4 regions of the Priestia sp. J2 genome follow, and region 1 is predicted to be linked to each of the others. Evidence: riboswitches for the same ligand, from Rfam matches in the RefSeq annotation. Region 1 holds a riboswitch; each other region holds the start of a gene.
What was found. Region 1 has a riboswitch for thiamine pyrophosphate ahead of LJY09_RS04505 (acetylornithine deacetylase). Riboswitches for the same ligand answer to the same signal wherever they lie in the genome.
Positions count from the first base shown of each region.

Region 2: linked by a shared signal. The riboswitch ahead of thiC (phosphomethylpyrimidine synthase ThiC) and the one ahead of LJY09_RS04505 (acetylornithine deacetylase) in region 1 are both predicted to bind thiamine pyrophosphate.
Region 3: linked by a shared signal. The riboswitch ahead of LJY09_RS02800 (thiamine phosphate synthase) and the one ahead of LJY09_RS04505 (acetylornithine deacetylase) in region 1 are both predicted to bind thiamine pyrophosphate.
Region 4: linked by a shared signal. The riboswitch ahead of tenA (thiaminase II) and the one ahead of LJY09_RS04505 (acetylornithine deacetylase) in region 1 are both predicted to bind thiamine pyrophosphate.

Region 1 covers NZ_CP086208.1:866,661-870,450, forward strand. The annotation lists gene LJY09_RS04495 (dihydrodipicolinate synthase family protein) at 1-39, shown strand, start outside; gene LJY09_RS04500 (MFS transporter) at 150-1,448, shown strand; TPP riboswitch at 1,628-1,730, shown strand; gene LJY09_RS04505 (acetylornithine deacetylase) at 1,845-3,122, shown strand; gene tenA (thiaminase II) at 3,128-3,790, shown strand, end outside.
Region 2 covers NZ_CP086208.1:422,796-426,585, reverse strand. The annotation lists gene LJY09_RS02300 (undecaprenyl-diphosphate phosphatase) at 154-978, opposite strand; gene LJY09_RS02295 (hypothetical protein) at 1,437-1,727, shown strand; TPP riboswitch at 1,809-1,923, shown strand; gene thiC (phosphomethylpyrimidine synthase ThiC) at 2,037-3,790, shown strand, end outside.
Region 3 covers NZ_CP086208.1:525,403-529,192, reverse strand. The annotation lists gene thiS (sulfur carrier protein ThiS) at 1-181, opposite strand, end outside; gene thiO (glycine oxidase ThiO) at 178-1,305, opposite strand; gene LJY09_RS02800 (thiamine phosphate synthase) at 1,289-1,912, opposite strand; TPP riboswitch at 2,035-2,136, opposite strand; gene LJY09_RS02795 (hypothetical protein) at 2,295-2,510, opposite strand; gene crcB (fluoride efflux transporter CrcB) at 2,558-2,947, opposite strand; gene LJY09_RS02785 (fluoride efflux transporter FluC) at 2,948-3,346, opposite strand; gene LJY09_RS02780 (amino acid ABC transporter substrate-binding protein) at 3,688-3,790, shown strand, end outside.
Region 4 covers NZ_CP086208.1:2,054,934-2,058,723, reverse strand. The annotation lists gene LJY09_RS10345 (hypothetical protein) at 1-92, opposite strand, end outside; gene LJY09_RS10340 (TspO/MBR family protein) at 394-1,140, opposite strand; TPP riboswitch at 1,367-1,465, shown strand; gene tenA (thiaminase II) at 1,562-2,251, shown strand; gene LJY09_RS10330 (aldehyde dehydrogenase) at 2,279-3,679, opposite strand; gene LJY09_RS10325 (ArsR/SmtB family transcription factor) at 3,693-3,790, opposite strand, start outside.

The DNA.
Region 1 (3,790 bases):
GATAAACTAAATAGCATTCGTCCAAAGAGCAGTGTTTAATAATTGGTTCATGTTCTGAATAAACTCATGCATTTCTAGTGAACAGGGCTGTTTGATAATAAGCAAACAGCTCATTCACTATAACGATTAAGGTTATGGAGGGATATTCTATGGCGGTTACATCTAAATTAAATGAAAGCGTTAACAAAGATTTAGGTCCTGTAAAGCAAGATGTAAAAAAGACGAATATACGCTGGTGGCTTATTATTGTATTGCTAATTGGAGCAGTTGTTAACTATTTAGACCGCTCTAATTTAAGCATCGCTAATACCACGATTGCCAAAGAGTTTGGGCTGTCTTCTACACAAATGGGTCTTTTGCTTTCAGCTTTTCTCTGGCCATATGCCTTAGCAAATCTACCAGCAGGCTGGCTGGTTGACAAATACGGGCCGAAAAAAATGTTTGCATGGGCATCAGGCCTATGGTCTGTGGCAACGGTAGCAAGTGCATTTACTAACACGTATTCTGCTCTTTATGCCATGAGAATGCTTCTTGGTGTATCGGAGTCTCCTTTTTTTACTTCAGGAATTAAAGTGACGGAAAGATGGTTTAAAAAAGAAGAGCGCGGCCTTCCTACTTCGATTATTAATACAGGGTCTCAAATTGCTAATGCGATTGCTCCGCCACTTCTAACGGTACTGCTTTTAACAATGAGTTGGAGAGGAATGTTTGTTGTTATAGGAGCAGCAGGCTTTATTGTGATGTTTGTTTGGCTAAAGATATACCGAGATCCGGATTATGTTGCCAATAAAGTGAAAGCTGTCCCTAAAGAAGAAATAAAAATCAGTCATACCTCACAAGCAAAATGGTCACAGCTGTTTAAATATAAAAGCACATGGTTTATGATTATCGGGAATTTCGGAATTATGTTTACGATATGGGTTTATTTAACTTGGCTTCCTAGCTACTTAGAAACAGAGCGCGGTTTTAGCCTAAAACAAACGGGCTGGATTGCTGCTATTCCGTTTCTAGCAGGAATCATAGGAGTGTTGCTTGGTGGTGTAATTTCAGATAGATTTATTCGAAAAGGAATTAATGCAGTAACGGCAAGAAAAATACCAATTGTAGGCGGGGCAATCTTAGCCGCAGCATCGGTAGCACCCGTTCCTTTTATTGATAATGCAGCCTTAAGTATTGTCTTATTGTCGATTGGCTACTTCGCGTCACAGCTGCCATCAGGCGTCATTTGGACTCTAGCGGCGGATATTGCACCAAAGGAACAAGTTGCTTCACTCGGCGCTATTCAGAACTTCGGTGGATTTCTAGGAGCGGCAATGGCTCCTATCGTAACAGGGTTTATATTAGATGCAACGGGAACTTTTACGGCGGTTTTCCTGTTAGGAGCAGGACTGCTTTTAATTGGTGCTATTAGTTATGGCGTATTTTTAAAGAAGCCAATAGCTAACTAGTAATGTCACAAAAACAAAGAGCACACACTGCATGAAAAAGGTGTGTGCTTTTTCTTTTACTACTAAAAAGGAAACTATTTTCATTACCATGTCATGAACCTTTCTATTGAATAAAACGCTTTACTATGATAAAACTATTACAGGTAAACATATGATAATAGATTAATTTCATAGAGATACAACACCACTAGGGGTGCTTTCGAAGCTGAGAGAGACGATAAGTCTTAACCCTTATAACCTGAACTAGGTAATACTAGCGTAGGAAAGAGGTATTGTAATGGATGTTTTGTATGGGATTTCCTTACGAACTCGTTATAATAATTTTGTGTACATAAACAAAAACACTTCTTTCCTGCGAAAGAAGTGTTTTTTTATGCGTAAAGGAAGGTGTCATACATGAAAGAAACAATTGATTTGCTTGTCAAACAGGTAGAGGAGCGCAAAGGAGAGTTAATCCAGTTATTAACAACGCTTGTTTCGTATAAAACGCCAGCGCCTCCTGCACGAAATTCTCATGAAGCGCAGCTGTACGTAGCGGATTTTCTTAAAAACTGCGGTTTTTCCATTGATATGTGGGACTTATATTCTAACGACCCTATCGTAGTGGGAACGTTAAAAGGACAAAAATCGGCTGACTATCAAAGCTTGATTATTAACGGCCATATGGATGTTGCTGAGGTACAAGAAAATGAAAATTGGGAAACCAATCCGTTTGAAGCTGTTGTGAAAGACAATATGATAATTGGACGCGGAGTTGCTGATATGAAAGGCGGTTTGGCGGGAGCATTATTTGCTGTGCAGCTTTTAACAGAAGCAGGAATCGAGCTGCCAGGAGACTTGATTTTTGAATCCGTTGTAGGAGAAGAAGTAGGAGAGGCAGGTACGCTGCAATGCTGTCAGAAAGGGTATACAGCTGATTTTGCGCTTGTAGTCGATACAAGTGATTTACATATTCAAGGTCAAGGCGGAGTGATCACGGGATGGATTACGATAAAAAGCAGTAAAACCTATCATGACGGTACACGCCGAAGTATGATTCATGCTGGAGGAGGGCTGTTAGCCGCAAGCGCTATTGAAAAGATGGCAAAAGTGATCGGAGGGCTACAAGAATTGGAGCGTCACTGGGCTGTTACAAAGAGCTATCCAGGATTTTTGCCAGGGACAAATACGATTAATCCAGCAGTAATCGAAGGCGGAAGACATGCTGCTTTTATTGCAGATGAATGCAGGCTGTGGATCACCGTTCACTATTATCCTAATGAATCGTACGACCAAGTATCAAAAGAAGTGGAAGAATATATTATAGCTATTGCAAAAGCAGATCCATGGTTAAAAGATAATCTGCCAACCTTTGAATGGGGAGGCACATCAATGATTGAAGACAGAGGAGAAATCTTTCCGTCATTAGAAATTGATGAAAATCATGCAGGAGTGCAGCTGCTTGCAAATACTCATGAACAAATGGAAGGGAAAAAGCCTCCAATTGATGTGTCAACTAGCGTAACAGACGGGGGATGGCTAGCTGATGCGGGAATTCCCGCCGCTATTTACGGTCCGGGAAATTTAGCAAATGCACATGCTGTGAACGAACAATTAGATATTAATCAGCTTGTTCAATATACAAAAGTGATAGTGCAGTTCATTTATACGTGGCTGCATACGCATAAGGAGTGATCATCATGAAATTTAGTGAACGATTATACGAAAAGCTGCAGCCTATTTGGCGTCAAAATCATAATCATCCCTTCGTACAGGGGATGGGAGATGGAACGCTTGAAAAGGAGAAGTTTCGCTTCTACATGATTCAAGATTACCTTTACCTAATTGATTATGCCAAATTATTTGCGATTGGAGCCATGAAAGCTACCGATCTTCAAACGATGGGGAAATTTGCAGCCCTTTTAGATTCTACATTAAACGAAGAAATGAGTCTGCACCGTGAGTATGCCAAGAAATTTGAAATCAGCGAAAAAGAATTAGAAAAAGCGCAGCCATCTCCTACAACGCTTGCATACACGCACTATATGCTGCACGTTGGTCAAAGTGGAACATTAGCTGAATTAGTAGCCGCTCTTTTGCCTTGTATGTGGAGCTACTGGGAAATAGGAAAAGAACTTAGTGAAAAGCCTGGAGCTAACAATGAGTTTTACCGTGAGTGGATTGAAATGTACAGCTCAGAAGAATTTGGAGAACTGGCGACATGGTGTATCAATTTATTTGACTCACTTACTGAAGATAAATCAGAAGTGGAATTAGAAAAGCTTGAAGAAATTTTCTTGAATACGACGCGTTTTGAGTATATGTTCTGGGATATGGCTTATAACGAAGCGATGTGGCCAATT
Region 2 (3,790 bases), 440 kb from region 1:
ACACGTTTTGTCAATACCCATGTTTATAAAACGCTTTCAAAAGACAATAATATATATTTATGCAAAAAAGCTATTGCAATGTTGCAATAGCTTTTTCTTGCTTTTTAAGTCTTTATCAGAAGTTTAAATGGCTATAAAATACGCTTATTTATTTTATAAAAATACAAAATATAGAATAGCCGCTAAAATAATTCGATAAATGGCAAACGGAACTAATTTAATGCGGTTGATTAATTTTAAGAAAAAGCGAATCGATATAAGCGCAAAAATAAAGGCGCTGATAAAACCAGCAATAAAAAACGGTAGTGCATCTGATGTGAAATACTGCCAGTTTTTAACCAATGAAAGTCCACTTGCTCCTGCCATAATTGGCACTGCCATAATAAATGTAAAATCTGCGGCTGCCTTATGGCTCATTCCAAGAAGAACCCCTCCTGAAATCGTTGAGCCTGAACGAGAAAAACCTGGCCAAAGAGCAATACATTGAAACAGTCCTATACCTAGTGCTTGTCCATAAGACATTTGGTCCACCGTCTCTACACGCGGACGTTTAGGTCCAAACAAATCTGCTAGAATCATTAATACAGCTCCGACCACTAAGCCAATTAGCACCGTATTTAAAGAAAACAAATGTTCATCAATGTAATCATCAAACAAAAGTCCTAACACTCCTGCGGGTAACAAACCAACAATTACCTGCATTAAATTTAAGCGATTTGTCGGTCCAATTGCAGCAGCTGGTTTTTTTCCCAATCCTAATAAATTAATAAAACGATCTTTAAAAATAACAACTACTGCTAAGATCGACCCTAGCTGAATAACAATCTTAAATGTATTAGCTACTGGAGATGAAAATAATTCTTTTGAATTTAACCACAGGTCATCCACAATAATCATATGCCCAGTTGACGAAACGGGAGCAAACTCTGTTAAACCTTCTACAATCCCTAAAATGATTGCTACAATAATTTCCCACATAAAGCTATGTACCTTGCCTTTCTTTCAAATTAATAAGCTTATCGCTTCGTTTTACATGCTCAACTATTTTCCTATTTTGACACTTGCTTTTTTATCATAATTGTTAAAACTATGAAATACAATGTGTATTTGCAAAAAGATAAGAATCTTTAATAATTTGTAATAAAAAGCTTACATGCTACAACCAAAAAACACGATATCAGCTTTTATTTATTTTAAAAAGCAGTCACTATGTTCAGTATAAATTCTGGTCCCTTAGCTAAAAATGAATCATCTAGACTATTTTTCTTTAGTGTGAAAAAATGACTAAATCATTATGTTTTTTCCATCCCCCTTTACTGTCATCTATCATTTTAATCCAATAGGGCTGACTTATACGACATATCCCCTAAGTAATTTGAAACTTTTTTCTCTCTTTTCTCGTATATAGTAGTATCTTTTTTAGGAGGCTTTTTACTATGAATGGAAATGTACGTACAATGAAATGGGTCACTGCTGGGTATGAAGCCTTGCTGGGAATTCCTTTAATTGGCGCGGGAATTGTTATGGGCTTTAGCTATACTCCTCTTTTTATTGGATTTATTCTTCATGCTATCACACTCATTTTAGCTAATAGACGAGGGTTATCTGCTTATGGAAACATACTAGGGCTTGTTACCTCACTGGTTGCTTGGATTCCATTTTTGGGATTTATCATGCATATTATTACAGCTATTGTGATTGCAATCGATGCTGCTAGACAACGCTAATTGTCTAGCTTTTTTTATTTAAGGGTTGATTTTTTACCGAATGATGGTAAACTTAAGCCGTAAATTGAATAATTTGAATGTTATTTCTACTAGGGGTGTCTGATAGCTCAGACTGAGAGAAGAGTGCAATAAAACTCTTTAACCCTTTGAACCTGATTTGGGTTATACCAGCGGAGGGAAGTAGTCTTGAAAAGAATAGTATAGTTTTATTCTTTTTTTGCCTATTCCATCGGGTTCTGTCTATCACAGAACCCGATTTTTTTATGGTTCGGTATAGCTACACTTTATGCGAAACCGGAGGAATATGTAATGTCAAAACAAAATGTATCAGTTTCTATGAAAAAGCCTTTTCCAAACAGTCACAAAGTATATGTCCAAGGATCCAGACAAGACCTTAAAGTACCTATGCGTGAAATTCATCAGTCTCCTACTACAGGGTCTTTTGGTGAAGAAGAAAATAGTCCCGTACGTGTATACGACACGAGCGGTGTTTATACAGATCCCTCTTATGAAATTAATTTACAAAAAGGATTACCGGCTCTGCGCGAAAAGTGGATTGCAGAACGAAACGATGTAGAAACATATCAAGGCCGTACGGTTCAGCCACAGGATAACGGTTATTATGACGGTGATCCAAGAGATCAGTACGAGCGCTTTATCACTAAACGTTTACCTTTGCGCGCGAAAAAAAATCAAAATGTAACGCAAATGCACTATGCGAAAAAAGGAGTCATCACGCCCGAAATGGAATTTATCGCTATTCGTGAACAGATGAATCCTGAAATTGTGCGTGAAGAAGTAGCAAGAGGACGTGCGATTATCCCTAATAATATCAATCACCCTGAGAGCGAACCGATGATTATCGGCCGCAAATTCCATGTGAAAATTAATGCTAATATCGGAAATTCAGCTATTCGTTCAGCTATTGAAGATGAAGTAGAAAAAATGACATGGGCAACGCGTTGGGGAGCCGATACAATTATGGATCTATCAACAGGAAAGGATATCCACACAACACGCGAATGGATTATCCGCAACTCGCCTGTTCCTGTAGGGACCGTTCCTATTTACCAAGCGCTTGAAAAAGTAAAAGGCGTAGCAGAAGATCTAACGTGGGAAGCATACCGCGATACATTAATTGAACAAGCAGAACAAGGTGTTGATTACTTTACTATTCACGCAGGTGTTCTTTTACGTTATATTCCTCTGACAGCGAAACGTACGACAGGTATTGTTTCACGCGGAGGATCCATCTTGGCGCAGTGGTGTTTAGCTCATCATGAAGAGAATTTTTTATATACTCGCTTTGAAGAAATCTGTGAAATCTGTAAAGCATACGATATTGCTATTTCGCTTGGCGATGGGCTACGTCCTGGTTCCATTGCAGATGCTAATGATGAGGCACAGTTCGGTGAATTAGAAACGCTTGGTGAATTAACTAAAATTGCTTGGAAACACGATGTTCAAGTTATGATTGAAGGTCCTGGACATGTTCCAATGCATCTCATCAAAGAAAACGTAGATAAACAAATGGAAATATGCCAGGAAGCTCCCTTCTATACTCTTGGACCGCTTACAACCGACATCGCTCCAGGCTATGACCATATTACATCAGGTATTGGTGCTGCAATGATTGGCTGGTTTGGGACAGCTATGCTTTGCTACGTAACGCCAAAAGAACATTTAGGACTCCCGAATAAAGAAGACGTTCGCGAAGGCGTTATCACCTATAAAATTGCTGCGCATGCTGCTGACCTAGCAAAAGGCCATCCAGGAGCACAAAAACGCGATAATGCTCTGTCTAAAGCAAGATTTGAATTTAGATGGAATGATCAATTTAACCTGTCACTAGATCCAGAGCGCGCAAAAGAATATCACGATGAAACACTTCCCGCTGAAGGTGCTAAAACAGCCCATTTCTGTTCAATGTGTGGACCTAAATTCTGTTCGATGCGTATTTCTCAAGATATTCGTAACATGGCTCAAGAAAATGAAAAAGATGTAAACGAAGTAAGAAAAGAAGGAATGAAAGAAAAAGCTAAAGAGTTTGTTAACAGTGGTTC
Region 3 (3,790 bases), 340 kb from region 1:
CGACTTCTAATGTATCTCCATCTTTTAAACTTGCAGCACTATGTTCTTCTTTTTGTAAAATGTTCTTGTTTAGCTCAACAATTACCACTCGTTCATGCAGGTTCTGAGCCTGCAACAAGTGCTCGACCGTTTCAATTTCATCTCCAACAGTAACGGTCTTACCATTAATGATTAGATTCAATGAACTCCCTCCATTACTCTCGTTAGCTGAAATGATGTAAAAAATGAATGATTCGGCTCTTTCCCTACCAAAGCATCAGCCATAATTTTTCCAGTTGCAGCACTTAATAAAATACCGTTTCGGTAGTGGCCAAACGCCATGTGTAGATTCGCTATTTCAGGATGCTCTCCTAAATAAGGCCAGCCATCATTTGTTTGTGGACGAAGACCTGACCATGCTTTTTCAAATGTGGCTTCTTTAATAGCCGGCAGAAGCACAGCAGCTTTATCCAGCAGAAATTGAATACCTTGTGCAGAAACGGTCTTAGTAAAATCATGCTGCAGCTTAGTTGCCCCGATTACGATTCTTCCACCAGCCTTTGGCACTAAATAAAAACCTTCATCTAAAAAAATCGTTTTAGAAAGCAGCGGCTTATGACTTTGAAGAGCAATACACTCTCCTTTTACAGGAAATACCTGACCTAAATGTTCAGAAGAAATAAAACGTTTAGCCCATGAGCCTGCTGCGATCACTACTTTTCCTCCATAAAAAGAGCCTTTAGACGTCTGTACACCTTTTACTGTTTCATTTTCCGTAATAAGAGAATGAACGTCACAGTATTCAAATACATCTGCTCCGTGATACAAGGCTCCATGAGCAAGAGCATGTGTTAACTTAGCCGGAGCTAGCTGGCCGTCTCCAGGTATTGTAATGGCTCCGTATATGTCTGGAGAGAGCCCCGGTTCTAACAACCGCGCTTCTTTTACGTCGATCCATCTTACATCTTTGTCCCATTGATGATGCTGATCGGCTTTTTTCTTTAATACGTGTGCATCTTCTTCTGTTACAGCGACTTTTAATAAGCCTTTTTGAATAAGCTCTACGTCGATTGCCGTTTTTTCTTTTAGTTCCTTCACCAGTTCAGGAAACATACTTCTGCTCTTAATAGCAAGGTCTAAAAGAGGACCTTCTTCATCAATTTCAGCTTGAGCACCTAAAATACCAGCAGCTGCACTTGAAGCTTCACAACCAATTTGATTGCGCTCAAGAATGGCTACTGACGCTCCTTGTTTTGACAAATGATAAGCGATAGAAGAGCTAATTATGCCTCCTCCGACTAACAGTACATCATAATGCTGCTTCATTTTCTCCACCTCCAGATGTCCATATATGAGAATATTGTTTGATTGCTTTAAGCGGATCTTGCGCAAGCATGACACCAGACATCACAGCTATACCGTGTGCTCCTGTTTGCAGCACCTCTTTGGCATTTACAGGTGTAATTCCACCAATCGCAATAACTGGTATCTTCACAGCGTCTACTACTTCTTTTAACGCTGCTATCCCTCGGCTTTTTAATTCTTTTTTTGAATGAGTTGAATAAATATGTCCGTATAGAATATAGTGAGCTCCATCTTTTTCAGCTTCTAGAGCTTCTTCCACAGAGTGAACTGATTTTCCGACAATAAGAGAAGGAAATGCGTCTCTAACGCACGAAACGTCTAAACTATGATAGGCAAGCTGCACCCCTTTTGCTTTTAAAGCATGCGCTACATCAACTCGGTCATTTACAATAATTTTAGAGCGACAAAATGGCAGGCTTTCTAGTAAACATTGAATCTGCTTTGCCGTTTTCTTTTTTTCTCTAATATGAATGGCACCCGCAAAAGGCACGATAGCCGTTAAAATGTCCCGAACCTCTTCAATTGGCTGCTTATCTGTTGTAATGACATGAAATTTAGGAATATCCATATGATCGAAACCTTTCCATTCAGAATAAAGAGAAATTTCAATCACTTTATCTTGTGTAGAGGGCTTTATTACATACAAAAAAACCACCCTACAACGTAGAGTGGTTAGCATGTATCGTTATGTAAACATGATCGCCACTTCCCTACGCTGGTACAAACCAGATCAGGTTCAAAGGGTCCGAAATGCATTCGTCTCAGCTTCAAAAAGCTCCCCTAGTGATTGCTATTTATTGATTTTGTTTTTGCACTTAAAATTATAACACAACTAGATGTAAATACAATATCTCTTTATGCTCTTACGGCTCTCTTCCTTTTATAGATGTATCTTTTAAGCTTCTTTACTAAGAGGCCCGGCGCACCGCACCATTCTGCTTTTTATATCGTTAGTAATCGGTATAGTCGTCAAATTCTTCTTTGTCTTTTTCCTTTTTCCGATCCCATATAAACAGCAGGAGTAACATAATAAAAGTTAGAATATAAAAACCGTAAAAAATAAATGCCGCCACAACATTTATAAATAAAAATAAAAAACCGATGATCTGACCTGCAACAGCAACAATCAACAAAATGTATTTCCAAACTTCTGCTTTTCTATCCATTCTCTACTTCTCCGTCTTTTTGTTTTTCCCTACTAGAAACGTTCTCTTTATTTAAATAAAAACGTTCCTGCCAGTAAACCGACTGTAAATAAACCAATTGTTCCAAATGCTGAAATCCCCACGTACACCAACATTTTCTGATAAGATTTTTCTCGAATTAACTGCACGGTTTCCACACTAAACGTTGAAAAAGTGGTAAAAGCCCCGAAAAAACCAATGCCGATCATTAGAAATATTGAATCATTATAAGCATGACTCGGAACCTTTCCATAATAACTACCGTAAAAAAGACCAAGTCCAAACGCACCAAGCAAGTTAACAAACAGCATTGATACTGGAAAAGGAGGATTTGAAGCTGTTTTTGTAACCTTTAATCCCAAAAGATAACGGCATATGCCTCCAGCTGCCCCCCCAAGTGCCAAGCTCACTATGCTCATTTACTTCACCTCATGTACTTTTACTAAATTTTTTCCTGCCGTTTCACCGCATAGATAGCCTGCTAAAGCAAAAAGGATTCCGCCTACTAAAGAGACAATGAAATAAATGGCTCCACCCCATAAATAATGCTGAGTGAGAGAAACGAAGTCTCCTGCAAACGTTGAATACGTGGTAAAACCGCCGCATAAGCCCACGCCTAGTCCAAGCTTGATCCATTCCTTTGGCTGTTTCCACGCAAAAAATCCCGTTAATAGTCCTAATATGAAGCTACCTAATAGGTTTTCAATTACTGTTCCTATTGGATACCCCGTATATAATAAGGAAAGATTTAGAAAATAACGTGCATACGTACCAGCGATAGCACCAAAGGCAATTGAGATTAAGTTTATGGCTTTCATCATATCGCTCCGTTTCATAAATTCTTCTTTAAGTGTACCATAAGGAATTTATTTCTACCTTAACATTTAACTATATGTTTATTGCACCAAAAGTCATGAAAAAATGAAAGAGAAAATCGTCGCATGAAACTTCCTTTTTACTCCTCGGATATCCCTTAAAAATCCATTTAATCCAAATTCTAAAATCTTTCTGTATCCTTATGACAAACCGTGTATAGAAGGTATATTTCCCTTATTTTAAGTCACATTAATCGTATAAGTTTTTTTTGTTGACTTTTGCTGTGTTCTTGTTTAGTATCACAGAGTATCATTTCCTATCAGAATACTAGGGGGTTTAGAAAATGAAGAAATTTGCTGCACTTTTGTCGCTACTATTAGCTTTCACAGTTGTGCTTGCCGCATGCGGTTCTAGCTCAAAAAATGAAGCAAACAATGGAGACAATA
Region 4 (3,790 bases), 1.2 Mb from region 1:
ACTGTACGCTCTGCATCTTCATAACTCTCGCACGTCACTTGTTTATATTCCATATCGTCTTTATCTGTGTAAGCCACTAAATATGTTTCCATTTTAACTCCTCCTATATAAACTATATGTAACGTATGTTGCCTTTTTCGTTTATTTCTAAACATATAGGCTCCAAACATAAAGCCTAGCATACTATAATAGCGGAACTTCAATTTAAAAAGTTGAATTTTTCATTATGCACCGATGCAACATGGAGGTTACGCTTATGACATTTATTTTATCATTCGTACCAATTGTTGTTCCTTTTGGTATTTTAATTAGCTTAATTGCTTTTACAGCTGCTTTTTTACAATCAAAAGAGCATCATAAAAAGCTCTAGCTTACAAAAGCTAGAGCTTCTTTTTAAAAACGTCTATAGCGTTTAATCAGTCCCACAATAATAGCAATTGCTAATAAAACAATCGAGATGATAACAGTAATGACAATTGGCTGATTTCCACTTTGTTTCACCGCAATGGCAATATAAGCCCAAATAAAAACAAGCGGATAAACAGCGTCTCGGTTTTTTAATGTAAACATAATGCCCAGCGCAGCCCCTACCAGCAGCATAATAATCGTCCATGCTAACTCATTTAGGCCAAGTAAGTGCTGTATTCCATTTGCTTGAAATACGACAAATACATTAACAATAGTCGCAACAGAAATCCATCCAAGATAAAGCGAAATCGGCAGACGCATAAACCATGTCGTCATCCGAGAATGCTGAATAATGGAATATACAATCATTAATGTGCCTAAAATAAAGAGCATAACTAAAAGGGATAACTTATAGTAATCGTTTTGGAAAATAAAGATCCACGCACTATTTAACAAACAGTTTAGAAAAAACCAAATGCCGATACGTGCATATATTTCCTTTTGATCTTCTCTTGCAAAAAATTGGCGTATAACCCAAATGGTTAATAACAAATAAATAACGCCCCAGATAGCAAAGGCATAACCGGCTGGTGTAAACAACGTAGGAACTTGCGCAGAAGCCTCTGCCGTTGTTTTGCCTCCTATTGGAATCGCATTTGCTAAATAATTCACAAGAAGTGTAATAGCCAAGCCTACTGTATTTAATACAGCATACAAACGAAATTTTGCCATTTTGTTCTCTCCTTTCTTCTATTTATATGGGAATGTTTCGGAGACGAAAACGGCTCTTCCCTTCATTAATACCTCTTCTTCCCTAAAAATATGCATTTTTAAACAAAAATGATTAAAAATAGCTTCAAGAAGCTACCTCTTTAAGAGATAAAAACCGTTAGGGAACAATTTTCCGTAACGCTTTCTATTTTTCAGAATATATGGTAAGTTAAACATAGACTAATAGGAAGTCCACTAGGGGTGCCGACCGGCTGAGACAAGTTTTCTTGATCCCTTTGAACCTGATCTGGCTCATACCAGCGTAGGAAAGTGGCAATGTTCAGTTTTGTACTGTCCTTTGCCACTCCGTTTATAAACGGAGTGTTTTTTATTTCCTTTATGTGCTTGTTTGTGACTTCCTCATAATTAAAGGAGGATTTTGATGTCATTTTCATCTCAATTAAGACAAGAAGCAAACTATATTTACGAAGCCATTTTTAACCACCCTTTTATTAAAGGAATTGCTGAAGGAGACGTGCCAAAAGAAGCGCTTATTCACTACGTTTCTCAAGACTACGAATACTTAACAGCATTTGTCCGCATTTACGGCGCTGCTTTAACAAAATGCCGTACGCGTACCGAAATGGAAGCCTTTAATGCCGGCATTTCTACGGTATTACATAGTGAAGTACACCCTCATAATAATTTTTGTGAAGTAGCAGGCGTACGCTATGAAGACCTCCACACTGAGGCTCTTTCACCAACGGCCAGCCACTACATTAACCATATGACAAGCGTTGCGCATACAGGCAGCTTAGCGGAAATCATTGCCGTGCTTCTTCCATGTCCGTGGACGTACGTTGAAATTGGCCAGCGCATTACAGAACAAGTAAATCCATCTCCTTCTCATCCTTTTTATGAATGGATTCAGTTTTATAATAATGAAGAAATGAATGGCACAACACAATGGTTTTGTAACAAACTTGATGAACTCACCGAGCAAGCGACTGAAGAAGAACGTAATCGTATGAAAGATCACTTTATCAAAAGCTGTGAGCTGGAGTATTTATTTTGGGAAATGGCGTATACACAAGAAAAATGGCCGCTTTCTCAGCTTTCACTTTCAAAATAACGAAAAAGCCTCCTATCAGGAGGCTTTTTATTTCAATAATTTTTTAATCATTTTCAAGTTTTGTTTCTCTGAAGGATAGCGGAATGACAAATCAAACTTGGTTGTTTGAGACAGCATGCTTTTAAAATGAGAAAATGTCTGAAAGCTGTCTTTTCCATGATATTGGCCCGTACCGCTTTCTCCAACTCCGCCAAAGGGTAAATATGGCGTAGCGATATGCATAAGCGTATCATTTATACAGCCTCCTCCAAATGAAAGACGCTCCGTTATGACGTTTTGTACATTTGCACTTTCCGTAAACAAGTAAAGAGCTAACGGCTTAGCTTTTTCTTGAACTTTATGAATAACTTCGTCTAACGTTTCGTATTCAATCATAGGAAGAATAGGCCCAAAAATTTCTTCTTGCATAACGTCTGATGTCCAGCTTACTTCACTTAACACCGTAGGTTCTATTGTGAGCGTACTTTTATTATACCCGCCTCCAACTATAGCGTTTCCGTCTTTTAAAAACTCAACTAGCCGAATAAAATGGCGCTCACTGACAATACGGCCGTAGCGCTCACTTTCAAGCGGATTACTACCGTAAAATTGATAAATCGCTTCGCGAAGTTTCTCCACTAGCTGCGCTTTTACCTTTTTATGCACGAGCAAATAATCGGGAGCAACGCACGTTTGGCCTGCATTCATTCCTTTGCCAAACATAATTCGCTTCGCTGCAAGATCTAGGTTTGCATCTTCATGTACAATGCACGGACTTTTTCCTCCTAGCTCCAGCGTGACGGGAATAAGCTGCTTCCCTGCTTCTTGCATAATAATTTTCCCTACATTTACACTTCCCGTAAAGAAAATATAATCGAGGGGCTGTTTTAAAAGCAGGCTCGTCGTGTCTACAGCGCCTTCAATCACGGTCACAAATGCTGGATCAAAAGCCTCAGCTAGTAATTCTTGTATAACCCGAGATACGCTAGGCGTTAATTCAGAAGGCTTTATAATCGCCGTGTTTCCAGCGGCAATCGCTCCTACTAAAGGAGACAGCGCTAATTGAAACGGATAGTTCCACGGAGCAATAATTAACGCGACTCCATACGGTTCAGGAACAATTTTCCCTTTAGAGCCCACGTGTGTTAAAGCGGTTTTTACTTTTTTAGGCTTCATCCATTTTGCTAAATGCTTAAGCGTAAACCGAATTTCCTCTAGTAAAATCCCAATTTCCGACGTGTACGCCTCTACTTCGGATTTATTCAAGTCTTGTTTTAAAGCATCCATAATTCTCTGCTCGTTTTGTTTGACTGCGTCTCTGAGCTTATTCAGCGCTTGAATGCGGCTGCTGATGCTCTTTGTCTTTTGTGCATAGAAATACTGCTTTTGTGTAGAGACAATATGTTCAATGACCGTTTCATCTGTGATATAGAATTGCTCGTGGTTCATCTCTTTCATCTCCCTATAAACATTCAGCTTCAACTGTAGCAAGCAAGCTTTTTAATAGCTCAACTGCCTCGTTTAAAGCTAATGAATAATATCTCTGCGTTCCTTTTTGCT